Linked DNA regions of Kordia antarctica. The protein of the gene in region 1 interacts with the protein of each later gene in a pairwise test. Links are inferred from orthologs where the notes say so. Each region holds a gene or a part of one and is shown on either strand. Other genes may lie near its edges.

Evidence for each region. Proteins that work in one complex are often made in the same cells at the same time.
Region 2: the proteins of ftsA (region 1) and IMCC3317_RS11530 interact in binary tests that used the Escherichia coli proteins (3 or more experiments, as listed by UniProt). The link is inferred for Kordia antarctica from one-to-one orthologs.

Annotation. Positions count from the first base shown.
Region 1 is NZ_CP019288.1:4,404,764-4,413,367, reverse strand. What follows is about bases 5,784-8,578. They hold ftsA (cell division protein FtsA), read right to left. Parts: upstream 7,957-8,578; coding sequence 6,610-7,956; downstream 5,784-6,609. Other genes in these bases: IMCC3317_RS18450 (cell division protein FtsQ/DivIB), read right to left, coding at 7,960-8,578; ftsZ (cell division protein FtsZ), read right to left, coding at 5,784-6,587. Also shown: IMCC3317_RS18485 (hypothetical protein), read left to right, coding at 1-282; IMCC3317_RS18480 (DUF1573 domain-containing protein), read left to right, coding at 285-716; IMCC3317_RS18475 (efflux RND transporter permease subunit), read left to right, coding at 737-3,751; IMCC3317_RS18465 (GatB/YqeY domain-containing protein), read right to left, coding at 4,106-4,558; more of ftsZ, read right to left, coding at 4,659-5,783; more of IMCC3317_RS18450, read right to left, coding at 8,579-8,604. UniProt on the Escherichia coli protein: Essential cell division protein that assists in the assembly of the Z ring. May serve as the principal membrane anchor for the Z ring.
Region 2 is NZ_CP019288.1:2,777,559-2,784,505, reverse strand. The notes cover bases 2,949-5,904. They hold IMCC3317_RS11530 (rod shape-determining protein), read right to left. Parts: upstream 4,963-5,904; coding sequence 3,934-4,962; downstream 2,949-3,933. Other genes in these bases: purH (bifunctional phosphoribosylaminoimidazolecarboxamide formyltransferase/IMP cyclohydrolase), read right to left, coding at 5,029-5,904; mreC (rod shape-determining protein MreC), read right to left, coding at 3,098-3,919; mreD (rod shape-determining protein MreD), read right to left, coding at 2,949-3,098. Also shown: rod shape-determining protein RodA, read right to left, coding at 1-725; mrdA (penicillin-binding protein 2), read right to left, coding at 718-2,595; more of mreD, read right to left, coding at 2,592-2,948; more of purH, read right to left, coding at 5,905-6,561; IMCC3317_RS11520 (GAF domain-containing protein), read right to left, coding at 6,861-6,947. UniProt on the Escherichia coli protein: Forms membrane-associated dynamic filaments that are essential for cell shape determination. Acts by regulating cell wall synthesis and cell elongation, and thus cell shape.

The sequences.
Region 1 (8,604 bases):
ATGAGTATCTATCAAAACAAAAAACCTAATACGAGTTACTATACAGACGTTAAACATATAGAAGAAAAGGATATATTCTTTAGAAGCTACCATAAGCCTATAGCCGAAGGTGTTGATGGATTACAAATTTATAAAGGGAATGTATTAGTTGCGGATGTTGATGTACCAAAAGGATTTAAAGTCGCAGGATATATTGATCCCTATTTTTACTCTGATGCCATTTTAGAAGAAGATGAGTTAACATTGAAAGCCTATAAATTTACACTTCCTAATATTGAGTAATCATGCAAAAAAACACGTTTTATGTATTACTTTTTTTCATTTCTCTCATTTCATGTAATGAAGAAGTAAAAAAAACAGAGACTCCAAAAGAATCAATAATTGCAAAAGAGTCAGAAGAGAAAAGTTATCCTCTTTTAAAATTCTCAAAGAAAGTGTTTGATTTCAAAACAATTTCAGAAGGCGAAATATTAAAAGCTGATTTTAAATTCAACAATCCAAGCAAAGATACATTAAGAATAGAATATGTAAACCCTGAATGTACTTGTACTACTTATGAGCTGAGCTCATATACAATTCCACCAAATGAAGATGGATTTATCACGCTTACATACGATTCAGACAATAGAGTTGGAAAAAACACTTCCTATACGATAGTAAAAGCAAATACAAAAACTAAATTTTACAAATTAACACTAAGAGTTACTGTGGAATAACAAGAATAATTTTCGGGAGTATGATAAAGTTTCTTGTAAGTAGACCAATTGCCGTTTTTATGGCAACTTTAGCTTTTATATTATTGGGTATTACCGCTACGAGGTTTATCCCAACTTCGCTAATGCCTGATATTGACATTCCAAAAATCACTGTTCAGCTTAGCTATCCAAATAATACTGCTAGAGAATTAGAAACAAATATTGTAAGACTGCTTCGCAATCGATTATTACAAATTAATAATTTAAAAGATATTAAAACTGAAACAAGAGACGGTTTTGCAACGCTAAAATTAGTATTTGAATACGGAACTAAGACTGATTTTGCTTTTATAGAAGTAAATGAAAAAATTGATGCTTCACTAAACTATTTACCTAGAGACCTTGAAAGACCTAAAGTAATTAAAGCGTCAACAACTGACATTCCTATATTAAATTTGACCATAGCTCTTAAAGAAGAATATAGTATAGAACGATTTCTGGAACTTAGTGAATTTACGGAAACCATTCTCAAAAAGCGTGTAGAACAACTACCGAATATTGCGCTTGCTGACATGAGTGGCCACATATCTCCTGAAATCATCATCACACCTTACAGTCAAAAAATAAGAAGTTTAGGGATTGACAATACCGAAATTATAAATGCCATTAGACGAAATAATATTGAATATGGCAATCTAATTGTACAAAATGGTATTTATCAGTATAATTTTAAATTTTCAAACCCGCTTAGGACTAAAAAAGATATTGAAAATATTTACCTCAATATTCATCAAAAATTATTCAAACTAAAAGATTTAGCGCAAGTTTCCCTGCAACCAACTTTAGAAAGAGGCTTAGTATATTCAAATGGAAAAAGAGCAATTGTACTTGCAATTATAAAAAAAGCTGATGCTAAGTTAAATGAACTAAAAGAAGAATTAGAAACACTGACAACATCGCTCGAGACAACGTATCCAGAATTGACATTCTCAACCAATCAAGATCAAACACAACTGTTAAACTTGTCGATTAAAAATTTAAAGTCCAGTTTATGGATAGGAAGTACTTTAGCTATTTTGATTATGTTTTTATTCCTAAAAGATATCAAAGCTCCTTTTGTCATTGCCCTCAGCATTCCTATTTCTTTGATAATAAGTATGTTGTTTTTCTTCATATTTGGCCTTTCTATAAATGTAATTTCTTTATCCGGATTGATATTAGGAGTTGGTATGATGATCGATAACTCTATCATTGTCATTGACAATATTTCTCAAAAACTAACACAAGGTTTTTCAGTAGTTAATGCTTGCGTCAAAGGAACTACAGAGATTATTACTCCATTAATTACTTCGGTACTAACTACTTGTTCTGTCTTTTTACCTTTACTATTTTTAAGCGGAATTACAGGTGCTTTATTCTATGAGCAAGCACTTGCGATAACTATTAGCTTATGCACCTCTTTACTAGTTTCCATTATTTTTATTCCTGTTTTATACAGACAACTTAAAAACAAGAAATTACAATTAAAAAAATGGACATTATTTAAACTTAAATTACCAGATACTGAAAATTGGTACGCTAAAAGCTATTCTTTCTTTTTCTCAAGAAAATGGCTAGTATATTCTATTTCAATACTAAGCACTATAGCAGCAGTTATGCTTTTTTTTAAAATGGAGTATTCACAATTACCTGAAATTAATCAAAATGAAACCATTATAAAAATAGACTGGAATGATAATATTACTGTCAATGAAAGTCAACATCGAATTGATATGGTATTAAAAAATATTTCAAACATTGATCAAGTATTTTCAGAAGTGGGTGAACAACAATATTTATTACAACATGATGATACAAAAAGTTTTTCAGAAGCTGTTGTGTATATAAAGTCAACATCAAATTCTAAACTAAAATTTATACAAAGTGAAATTGCGCAAAAAATTGAAACACAATACCCAAAAAGCAATCTAAATTTTGAAACTCCTAAAAACATTTTTCAATATATTTTTGGTACAAACGATACTCAATTAAATGTAGAAGTATATTCTAAATCTTTTCTTGAAAGCCCAAAAGAAGAAAAGCTTGAAGAAATAAATGAATTATTGGCAACTGTATCATATACAGAAATTCCAATAAAGAAAGTAGCTTCTATTAAAATTATTCCTGAAAACGTTTTATTGTATAACGTAAATCAAGATGATATCATCAAAGAATTAAAAACTGTTTTTCGCGAACAGTTTATTGACCGCCTTAAAACTTCTCAAAAATTTATTGCAATTAAATTAGATTATAGTATATCGGACATAGAGAAAAGCATTAGTCAAATATTTATAAAAAATAAAAATAATGCCTTCATTCCTCTTAAAAATTTAATTCAGATTCAACCTACCAAACAATATAAAACGATCACCGCTGGCATCAATGGAGAACATATAGCATATCAGGTTAATTCAGCAAAAGGCTTAGATTCTGGAATTGATAATGTGCAAAATATTCTTAAAAATAATAATGATTTTAACTTTCGATTAAGTGGGAGTTTATTTGAATTAAAAGAACTAACTCATGAGCTCACAATCGTTATTGTGGTTGCTATATTACTTTTATATTTCATCATGGCTGCTCAATTTGAATCGTTATGGCAACCATTAATCATATTATTAGAAATTCCAATAGATATTGGTGGAGCGCTTTTACTACTCTGGCTTTTTGGAGGTACCATAAATATTATGTCTGCTATTGGAATGGTTATTATGTGTGGAGTTATCATTAATGACAGCATATTAAAAATTCACACGATTAATATGTTAAGAAAACAAGGATTAAACATGGAAGAAGCAGTAAAAAAAGGAGGTGAACTGCGCTTAAAATCAATTTTAATGACCTCTCTTACTACAATACTGGCTTTGACTCCTTTTCTTTTTTTAAATAGCTTAGGAGCCAATTTACAGAAACCTTTAGCTTTGACTGTTATAGGAGGTATGATTATAGGCACATTTATAAGCCTTTATTTCATCCCACTAATGTATAGCTTTTTAAGTAAAAAGTCCTTTACATGAAGCCAAACTTAGTATGATTCTAGTAGCAAAAGTACTATTATTCCTTGATCCTTTGCAACTCACTACTGTAAAATAAGAAACCATGCCAAATGGCATGGTTTCTTGCTTAATGTGACCACGACAGGATTATTTCATGATCCAGATAAAGCTCCGCTTTGAAAATAGTACAAACAAAAAAACGCTCAAGTAAACTTGGCGTTTTTTTTTGAATGTACTATTTATTCGTGACCACGACAGGATTCAAACCTGTGACCGCTGGAGCCGAAATCCAGTGCTCTATTCAGCTGAGCTACGTGGCCTTATACATTCCCACGAAAGTGGGAATCTTATTGTTTAAAATTCTATAATTTATAATTAATTCAATAATTTTGCTTTTATAATTGTAGAAATAGTCTTTCCATCAGCTTGTCCAGCCAATTCTTTCGAAACAATTCCCATCACTTTTCCCATGTCTTTCATTCCTGAAGCACCAAGATCATCAATAGTCATCACCACTACTTTTTCTATTTCTTCTGCTGTTAATTGTTCTGGCAAAAATTGCTCTATAATTGCCGCCTGAGCTACTTCTGGTTCCACCAAGTCAGGTCTGTTTTGCTCCGTAAAAATAGCCGCGCTATCTTTACGTTGCTTTACTAATTTTTGCAACAACTTAATCTCTTCTTCTTCAGACAATTCTTCTTTAGCACCACTTTTTGTTTGTGCCAATAATATTTCAGACTTTACAGCGCGCAAAGCCGCTAAAGCAGTTTGATCTTTGGCTTTCATAGCCGTTTTAAGAGCCGTCATTATATCTTGTTGTAATCCCATGATATCTTTATTTTAATGTTGGAGAGGTAAAAAATTAAACCCGGAAATAGAACAGCAATTCCCGGGTCTAAAAAAACATATATAATAGTACTAAATCTAATTAGTCAACGTTATCATGCAAAAAAGAATTATTACTTCTTAATTGCATATCATCATTACTATCCGTACCCAAACTGGTTCGGGAAGCATTATCTGATGATTTGGTTTCATCAAGCTCAACACCTGCTCTCTTGTAAGCTGGCTGCTTCTCTATTTCGTCAATACGAGAGACGTTATTATTGAATTTATAATTAAATTCTTTTAGTTTTCTTCTGCGTTCGTCCACTCTACTTTTTAAGCTTTCTTCAATACTACTATTGAATGGATTTCCCTCATCAGAATCTTCTTTTTTTGTAATTGAATCTTCGACTATCTTCTTCTCAAAAACAATGCCATCTTCAGCTACTTTTGAAATATTTTTTTCAACAGCAGGTTCTTCCTCCATATAGTCATCTAAACTGTAACGTGTGACACCTTTGTCATGAACTTCTGTCACAGAAACTACCTCTACATGATCTGTCACTTCCATTGCATTTACATCCTCAGAAGTCAATTCAAACTTAATAAGATCTTCCTTTTCAGGAGTTTTCTCTGCAACAGGTTTCGCCAATGGCATATCAAAAGAAAAAGTAATCTGATTTTCTTCTTCTATTTCGGCTGCAACTACAAATTCTGGATCGTTTACTTCAATCGCATTAATTTTATCTGTCATTGTCGTAATAATGAAGTCATCTTGAGCAATTGGTGCTTTAACTTCATCATATATAACAGACATATTTTTGATAATTTCCGAAGTCGGAATCAAATTCAATGTCGCACTATCATCTACCAACGTATGACGAACTACTTCCGCCTTTTTTGGCGCAACGTCTCCCACAGGTTTTTGCGGAATAGTTGGTGTTACCACAGAAGTTGTTTTCGGTGTTAAGTTGTGAACAGCAGTTTGCTCGTCTTCTAATGTATGAATCACTTTTTTAGATTCCGTATTCACGATTTCGTCCTGCTGATCAATATCGAAACCCGTAGCAATAATAGTTACCGAAACTGCATCTTCCAACGTTTCATCTTCACCAACACCCATAATGATGTTTGCTCCGCCGCCAGCTTCTGTTTGAATGTGATCGTTAATTTCTCCGATTTCATCAATCGTAATTTCTTCTGAACCAGAAACGATAAGCAACAACACGTTTTTAGCTCCTGCAATTTTATTATCATTCAATAATGGAGAATCTAACGCTTTCATAATCGCTTCGCTTGCTCGGTTTGCACCAGAAGCATTCGCAGATCCCATGATAGCTGTTCCACTATTAGACAATACTGTTTTCGCATCGCGCAAGTCAATATTTTGTGTATAATGATGCGTTATTACTTCTGCAATTCCTCTAGAAGCTGTTGCCAATACTTCATCCGCTTTAGAGAAACCTGCTTTAAAGCCTAAGTTTCCGTAAACTTCTCTTAGTTTATCGTTGTTAATTACAATAAGCGAATCTACATGCGAACGTAATTTTTCAACTCCAATACGCGCTTGTGCATTCCGCATTTTTCCTTCAAACTTAAAAGGAATCGTCACAATACCAACGGTTAATATATCTTTATCTTTGGCTAGTTTTGCAATCACTGGAGCTGCTCCAGTTCCTGTTCCACCGCCCATTCCTGCGGTAATAAAAATCATCTTTGTATTGGTATCCAACATGGTACTAATGTCTTCAATACTTTCCAAAGCTGCTTTTTCTCCAACTTCCGGATTCGCGCCTGCGCCCAAACCTTCCGTCAGTGAAACTCCTAATTGAATTTTATTAGGAACTGTACTATTTTGTAAAGCTTGAGAATCTGTATTACAGATAAAAAAGTCTACTCCTTTTATTCCTTGCTGAAACATGTGGTTGATAGCGTTACTTCCGCCACCGCCTACACCGATCACTTTAATTACATTTGATTGATTTTTTGGTAAATCAAATGAAATGTTTCCGAATTCTGTGTTGCTACTCATAATTCTTTAACTGTTTTTTTTATTATTCTGCGTTATCTAAAAAATCTTTCAACTTATCGGCCCATTTTTCAAAGATCGATTTTCGTTCTTTTTTTGGTTCCGATTGTATTGGAGCGGTATGTTCTGTGTCATCATTAATAGACGATTCTCCGTCTGAAATTGCTTCTGTAGGTGGTTCCACAATTTCTTCTTCAATGATAGCTTTTGATTGGTTTTCTACTGCATTCATTACAAGTCCGACAGCCGTTGCATATAATGGACTCGCCATTTCTGTATCCGAATCGCCTGCCAAATGTTCGTTTGGATAGCCAATTCTGGTATCCATCCCTGTAATGTATTCTGCCAATTGCTTTAAGTGATTCAACTGACTTCCGCCACCTGTAAGCACAATTCCTGCAATTAGTTTTTTCTTTTGTTCTTCATGTCCGTAGTTCTTAATTTCTAAGTACGCTTGTTCTATGATTTCAACAACTCGTGCATGAATTATTTTTGAGAGATTTTTCAATGTAATCTCTTTTGGTTCTCTTCCACGTAATCCTGGAATCGACACAATTTCGTTATCTTTATTTTCGCCTGGCCAAGCAGATCCAAATTTTATTTTCAGTAATTCCGCTTGCTTTTCTATAATAGAACAGCCTTCTTTAATATCTTCTGTAATAACATTTCCACCAAATGGAATTACTGCCGTATGGCGAATGATTCCGTCTTTAAAAATTGCCAAATCTGTGGTTCCACCTCCAATATCAATCAATGCAACGCCTGCTTCTTTTTCTTCCTGACTTAATACTGCATTGGCAGATGCTAAAGGTTCTAAGGTAATTCCAGCTAAGCCTAATCCAGAACTTTTTACGCATCTTCCAATATTTCGAATCGAAGAAACTTGCCCGACAACTACATGAAAATTTGCTTCCAGTCGTCCGCCGTACATTCCAATTGGCTCTTTAATTTCGGCTTGTCCATCCACTTTATATTCTTGCGGAAGCACATGAATAATTTCTTCACCAGGAAGCATTACTAATTTATATACTTGATTGATGAGTAAGTCAATATCTTCTTCATTTATAACTTCATCTGCATTGCTGCGCGTAATATAATCGCTGTGTTGTAAACTACGAATGTGTTGTCCTGCAATTCCAACCACAACTTCACTTATCTTATAATCAGAAACACTTTCGGCTTCTTGTACTGCTTGTTGTATAGATTGAATCGTTTGTGTAATATTATTTACGACACCACGATGCACACCCAAACTCTTGGATTTTCCAACTCCAAGAATTTCGAGCTTTCCGTATTCATTTTTTCGCCCAATCATTGCCACGATTTTCGTGGTTCCTATGTCTAATCCTACTGCGATATTATTGTTTTCCATGACTTATTTTTTGGTGCAAACTACTTGATTGGTAAATTTTAAATCAACTTTCGCATAATCATTCAACGTTTTGTCTTTTACAGCTTTTTTATAAAACGCTTTCAAATTATTCACCTTCTTTTCCATATGTTCAATGTTGCCAAATTGTACGATGAAATCATTCGTTCTCAATTTTAGATCAAATGTCTTGTTTTCGTTTTGTACAATGGTGATCACGTTCTTTTTCAGAAAATCATCTTCGGCTATGTATTTTGTCAACACATATATATTTTTCAGCTCCTTTTTATCTACTTTTCCTTCCACAAATGGAACACGAGCAGCAGAAACTTTGGACAAAGGCATCGCTTTCCCTTCAGAATCTATATAATAAGAGTCTTTTGTTGCGATACGTGCTATTGGTGTTCGCTGTTTAATTTTTGCACCAAGAGTCCCATTTACAGACAGATACACTTCTGCATCTTGAATCATTTCATTCGCGCGTAAACGTTCCTCTAGAATATCCAAATCTAACTGATCTTTTCGTATGTTCGTAACACTATCAACATTTTGTATTAACAATTTATTAACCATCGAGCGCGTAATGAAATATTCTCCTCCATCAAGGTATTTCACATCCGGATTTTCAATAATACGCTTCGCATTTCTATT
Region 2 (6,947 bases), 1.6 Mb from region 1 along the record:
ACCAATGATGTTAGTGCTAGCGTCGTTTTTCGAAGTCGTTTTAGTTGTTTTTTAAAGAAGAAAAAAATACAAGCCAATCCTATAATCAAGGCTGCTATAATTGTAAAAACATACCCAATTTTAAGCGTAATAATAAAGAGCAATATGAGTAAAAAACCAATCCATAAGTAAATAGATGGCAAACCTTCCCGATACATCACAAAGAAGAACGCCAAATAAACCATCGCACTTCCTGGATCTGGTTGAAAAACAATTAGTATTGGAGGCGTTAAAATAATAGCAAAAGCAATCAGTTGATGCTTAAAATTATTAATGTTTGTCTGAATATCACTTAGAAATTTTGCCAACGCAAGTACAGTGGCAACTTTTGCAAATTCTGAAGGTTGAAGCGTAAAACTTCCAATTGGATACCAAGAAGTTGCACCATTTATATTTTTACCAAAAACCATCAATCCCATCAAACTTACGAGTCCGATGACATAAATAATACTCGAAAAACGTTCGTAAAATTTGGCTTCTACCGAAAGGATAAGAATAATAAGTAAGAGACTTGTACCAATAAAAAAGAGCTGTTTTCCGTACAGTTCGTTCATGTCAAGAAAACCTGTGGAAGCATCTGTAACAGAAGCGGAGTAAATATTAATCCAGCCAATTCCAACTAACAAAAAGTAGAGTAGGATAGAAAGCCAGTCAATTTTTTTGACAAATTTTACTTCTCTACTCATTAATTGTAAATGGTTTTCCGCTTAGTGGCTTTGCATATTCTTCTTCCAAACTCTTTTCTAAAACAAGTTTTTCCATATCCTTCAAGCTAACTTCGCCTTTAAGATATAATTCAATCATTAAACTAGAAATTTTCCCAGCCCAACGCGAACCATAATACCCATTTTCTACAAAAACGGCAATCGCAATTTTAGGATTGTCTTTTGGTGCAAATGCTATAAATATTGAATGATCGGTTAGTTGTGTTAGTACGCCATCAATCTTAACGAAGTTTTCGGAAGTTCCTGTTTTTCCACAAATTTCAATACCAGGAACATTTAACGCTCTAGCAGTTCCGCCTTTTTTCATGCTGAATACATCGTACATTCCTTGAATTACAGGCTCAAAATGTTCTGTATCAATTGTAGTATATTTTTTCTCTGTAAATTGTTTATTTTCAATTGGTTGATTATCAATTTGCTTGATAATATGTGGCGTATAATAATAACCTCTGTTGGCAATTGCAGCTGTCATATTTGCTAATTGAATCGGCGTTAATTCTACTTCACCTTGTCCAATTGCATTTGAAATCGTATTTAAAACGTGCCATTTATCATGCTTGAAAAAGCTATTTGTATAGTAATCTCCTGTTGGAATTCTCCCTGGGCGACCTGTAGAAAGATCGTTCCCAAAATAACCACCCAAACCAAAACTTTTCATGTGACTGCTCCAAACATTCATTCCTTCACGTGGCGAATCATATTTACTAATAATTTGACGATATGCATTTGCAAAATACGCATTACACGATTTGGCAACTCCATTAATAATATTTCGTCTTCCGCCGCCGCAATGGCAACCCATTTTTCTTTTCCCGTAGTAATAGGCGTTACGACATGTGTAAATAGTTTGAGGCGTAACCACACCTTCTTGCAAAGCAACCAACGCATTCAATGTTTTAAATGGCGAACCTGGCGCGTACGAAGCTAGTAAACCTCTATCGTAGAGTGGTTTATTGATAGAATCGTAATGTAATACACTATAGTTTTTAGAACGTTGTCGTCCGACTAATAAATTTGGATTGTAGCTTGGCGCAGAAATTAACGCTAAGATTTCGCCTGTGCTCGGCTCAATGGCAACAATTCCGCCACGTTTATTGATCATTAGCTTTTCGCCGTATTCTTGTAACCTACTATCAATCGTAATTTGAATATCTTTTCCGTTTACGGGAAGAGTATCTTTACGACCTTCCATATGCGGACCTAGTATTTTATTGTGAATGTCTTTTTGAAGATATTTTACGCCTCTTGTGCCACGCAATTCGTCTTCATACGATTTTTCAATGCCTGTTCTTCCAATGAGTTCACCTGATTGATATGCTGGATTTCTTCTTAAATCAGCATCATTTACTTCGCTAATAGAACCTAAAACATTTGCGCCAACAACAGTTTGATAATTACGAATAGAACGTTTTTGAATGTAGAAACCTTTATAGCGATGCATTTTTTCTTGAAGAAACGCATATTCTTTTTTTGACATTTGTGCTACAAACACTGATGGAATTCGCCAAGAATAGTCTTTTGCTTTTTGTAATTTTTTTTCAAATTCTTCAGCAGGAATACCTACTAATTTACAAAACTCAATTCTGTCAAAATCTCTTACATCATTTGGAATGACCATGACATCATACGCTGGCTGATTTGCCACAAGAAGCTTTCCGTTTCTATCATATACATAACCACGTTCAGGATATGCATGAATTGTTTTAATAGCACTATCATTTAAGTAGTTTGTGGCAGCTACATTTTCCTTAAACAATTGCAGATACGAGAGTCTTCCTGTATAGATAATTCCAACAGAGATGACAACAAGGTATAACAAAAGTTTCCTCATGATTTTTTTCGGCTAAATAAACTTATTGATAATGTGATGATTAGAATTGTAAAGATACTAAAGAATAACGTGTTTTCAAGGATGAGAACTATATTAGAAATGTTAAAAATTTCTAAAGAAAATAAAACGAAATGATGAATTACTGTTAAAATGACAATGTAAACCATTCGTTGTCCGAAAGCTGTATTTGCAAGTTTTATGGATTGATGTTCGTAACTAATTCCGAATGCAAAACGCAATACAAAAGGTCGTATGTAGGCAATTACCAAACAAGCAGCAGCATTTGCGCCACCTGAATCAGAAAACATATCTATGGTAAGTCCTAATAAAAAAGCCAAGACAAGAAACAAGCTTCTGTTTACGTTGAAAGGAAATAGAAATATAAAATAGATATATACCAACGGATTTATGTAGCCCAAGAAATCGATATGATTGCATATCAATACTTGCGCTAATACCGCGACGACAAATCGGAGACTATTCCAAAATACAACAGAACCCATTAATTTTCAGGAGCTAATAAGTTATCAATTTCTTCTCGGTGTAAATTTTCAATTACAAATACATGTTCCAAATTGGTCATGTCGTTGAATAATTGCACGTTTACGACGTATAAATTCTCGGTGGTGTTTAATGTAAAATCTTTTACGATTCCAATGGGAATTCCTTTTGGAAATAAGGTAGAATTTCCACCAGTAATAATTGTGTCATTTTCTTTAAATTGTGCTAATTTCTCTAAATCTTCTAATTGTACAATATTTGGATCTTTTCCATTCCACGATAAAGAACCGAAATGAGACGTATTTTTTAATTGTGCGTTAATTCTAGAAATAGAATTTAAAATACTAATAACTGTTGCATGACTTCCGCCAACACGATCTACAACGCCAATAATACCTTTAGAGTTAATTACGCCCATATCCGTAGCAATACTATCGGAAGTTCCTTTGTCAATCAAAAGGATATTATTTGGATTTGAATAGCTATTTCTTATGATTTTAGCAGCACGTAACATATAATCAGTAGGATAAGAAGTACTATCAATAAACCGAATTGTACTCAAACTATCTTCTTTACTGTATAAAATATTTTTCAACCGACGATTTTCCTCCACCAATATTTCATTTTCAGATTTTAAGGATAGATATGAAGAAAGATCATTTGCATTTTCATAAATACCACCTGAGAGCCAATTGGCAGAATTGATGAATTTACTTTTATGATAAGAATGTGATTGAATCGTAAAAACAAGCGATACAAACAGCAACAGCATGAAGAGAATAAAGTTTTTATTCTTTATCAGAAAATTAATAATCTGTTGCATGTACTTTTATGTTCTTATTTGATCAATACACTTTTGAATTTGCTTAAGTTTTTCAGGGTAATTCCTGTTCCACGTACAACGGCACGCAATGGATCTTCGGCAATATATACAGGTAAATCTGTTTTTTGAGACAGCCGTTTGTCCAATCCGCGTAACATAGATCCACCACCAGCAAGATAAATTCCTGTGTTGTAAATATCAGCTGCTAATTCTGGAGGCGTTTGTGACAACGTTTCCATTACCGCATCTTCAATACGTAAAATAGATTTGTCTAAGGCTTTGGCAACTTCTCTATAAGAGATCTGAACTTGCTTTGGTTTTCCTGTGAGTAAATCACGCCCTTGAACCGACATTTCTTCAGGCGGAACTTCTAAATCTTCCGTTGCTGCTCCAATTTGAATCTTAATTTTTTCCGCAGTACGTTCTCCAACATACAAGTTGTGTTGCGTACGCATGTAGTATACAATATCGTTGGTAAATACATCACCAGCTACTTTTACAGATTTGTCACAGACAATTCCACCTAAAGCAATCACGGCAATTTCTGTAGTTCCACCACCGATATCAACAATCATGTTTCCTTTTGGTTGCATAATATCGACACCAATACCAATAGCTGCTGCCATTGGCTCATGTATTAAATACACTTCTTTTCCGTTTACACGCTCTGCAGATTCTTTTACCGCTCGCATTTCTACTTCTGTAATTCCTGAAGGAATACAAATAACCATTCGAAGTGAAGGCGGAAACCATTTCTTTTTAAGCGCAGGAATATTTTTAATAAACATACTAATCATCTGCTCTGATGCATCAAAATCAGCAATAACTCCATCCTTTAACGGGCGAATTGTTTTGATATTCTCATGGGTTTTTCCTTGCATCAGCGCAGCTTCCTGTCCGACAGCAATTATTTTGTTAGATACTCTATCTCTGGCGACAATAGATGGACTGTCGACAACCACTTTATCATTGTGAATGATTAACGTGTTTGCAGTTCCTAAATCTATTGCTATTTCCTCCATTAAGAAATCAAAAAATCCCATGTGCTTTATCTGTTGTTTTATATGTTTTGTAATTCATTTTTAGTGACTTACAAAGGTATGAAAAAATTAATGTTTAAAATGTCTTGTACCTGTAAATACCATTGCAATATTAGCTGAATTGCAATAATCAATGCTCAATTGATCTTTTATTGATCCGCCAGGCTGAATTACCGCTTCAATTCCTGCATTTCCTGCAATTTCTACACAATCAGGAAACGGGAAAAAAGCATCACTCGCCATCACAGCTCCGTTTAAATCGAACTTGAAATTGGTTGCTTTTACTATAGATTGATTCAACGCGTCAACTCTACTTGTTTGTCCAGTTCCGCTCGCACATAATTGCTTGTTTTTTACCAAAACAATTGTGTTCGATTTTGTGTGTTTGCACAATTTAGAAGCGAATAATAAATCTTCTAACTGCGCATCTGTTGGTTTATTGTTGGTAGCATATGTTAAATCTTCTAAAACATCTGTTTTAGCATTTTTATCTTGTACCAAAACACCATTCAAACATGAACGTACTTGCATTTCTGGCAATGCTACTTCATTTTGAATTAAAATGATTCTGTTTTTCTTTCCTTTTAAAATTTTCAAAGCATCTTCATCATAGGATGGCGCAATAACAACTTCGCAGAATAGTTTGTGAATTTCTTCGGCAGTTGCTTTGTCAATTTTCTTATTTGCAATTAAAACGCCACCAAAAGCAGAAACTGGATCGCCCGCTAATGCATCTACATATGCTTGGTGAATGGTTGCGCGAGTTGCAAAACCACAAGCGTTGTTATGTTTTAAAACAGCAAATGTTGGATCGTCGTTTGTAAACTCGTTCATTAAGTTAACGGCTGCATCTACATCTAATAAGTTGTTATAGCTTAATTCTTTTCCGTGAAGCTTTTCAAACATCTCATCAAAGTTTCCAAAGAAGAATCCGCGTTGGTGTGGATTTTCTCCGTAACGCAATACTTTTCCGTTGTTTTCACTTATTTTCAACGCTGCTATTTCATGATTTTTATTAAAATAGTTAAAAATAGCTGTGTCGTAATGAGAAGAAACATTAAATGCTTTTGCAGCAAATGCTTTTCTATCTTCTATAGAAAAATTCCCTTCTTGCGTTTCTAACAAGTTTAAAAAAGTTCCGTAATCGTTTACAGAAGATACACAAAGTACATCTGCAAAGTTTTTCGCGGCAGCTCTAATTAAAGAAATTCCTCCGATATCAATTTTTTCAATAATGTCTTCTTCGCTTGCGCCAGATGCGACTGTTTTTTCAAACGGATATAAATCTACAATGACAATGTCAAGTTGTGGAATTTCATATTCCGCTAATTCGGCAACATCACTTTCGTTATTTTGACGATTTAGAATTCCTCCAAATACTTTAGGATGCAATGTTTTTACGCGTCCGCCCAAAATAGAAGGATACGACGTTACATCTTCTACGGGAACGACAGGAATACCAAGGTCTTTGATAAACTTTTCTGTACCGCCAGTAGAATACATAGTAATGTTTAAAGCATGCAGTTTTTCAACAATTGGGGCTAATCCGTCTTTGCTAAAAACCGAAATTAAAGCGGAGGTTGCTTGTTTTTGGGAATTCATTCGAGTTGCGTTGTTTAGTGTGTTGTTGTGAATTTGCAAAAGTAGTAATTAACACCTAAAAACAATCTTCATATGGGAAGAAAAAATAGAGAAATACAACTTATTTTGAGTTGCGTATCAGAAAATGAAATGTATATCCAAAAACTTGATCTATTTTTGATTATTATCTTCATGAAAATGAAAGTGTAATTTCAATATTTAACTTAATATTCCCACAACTTTTTAATAAAAATTTACTTCAAAAGTATCTCAATATTTTACACTGAGCTTGCCGAAGTGCACTACTAGAAGCTCAAAACTTACGAAAGCATCTCTGCAACTTTCGCATTGATAAATTCTAAAAATTCTTCGTCTTCTTTTGTAAATGGATCTGGCGTGTGCGAATC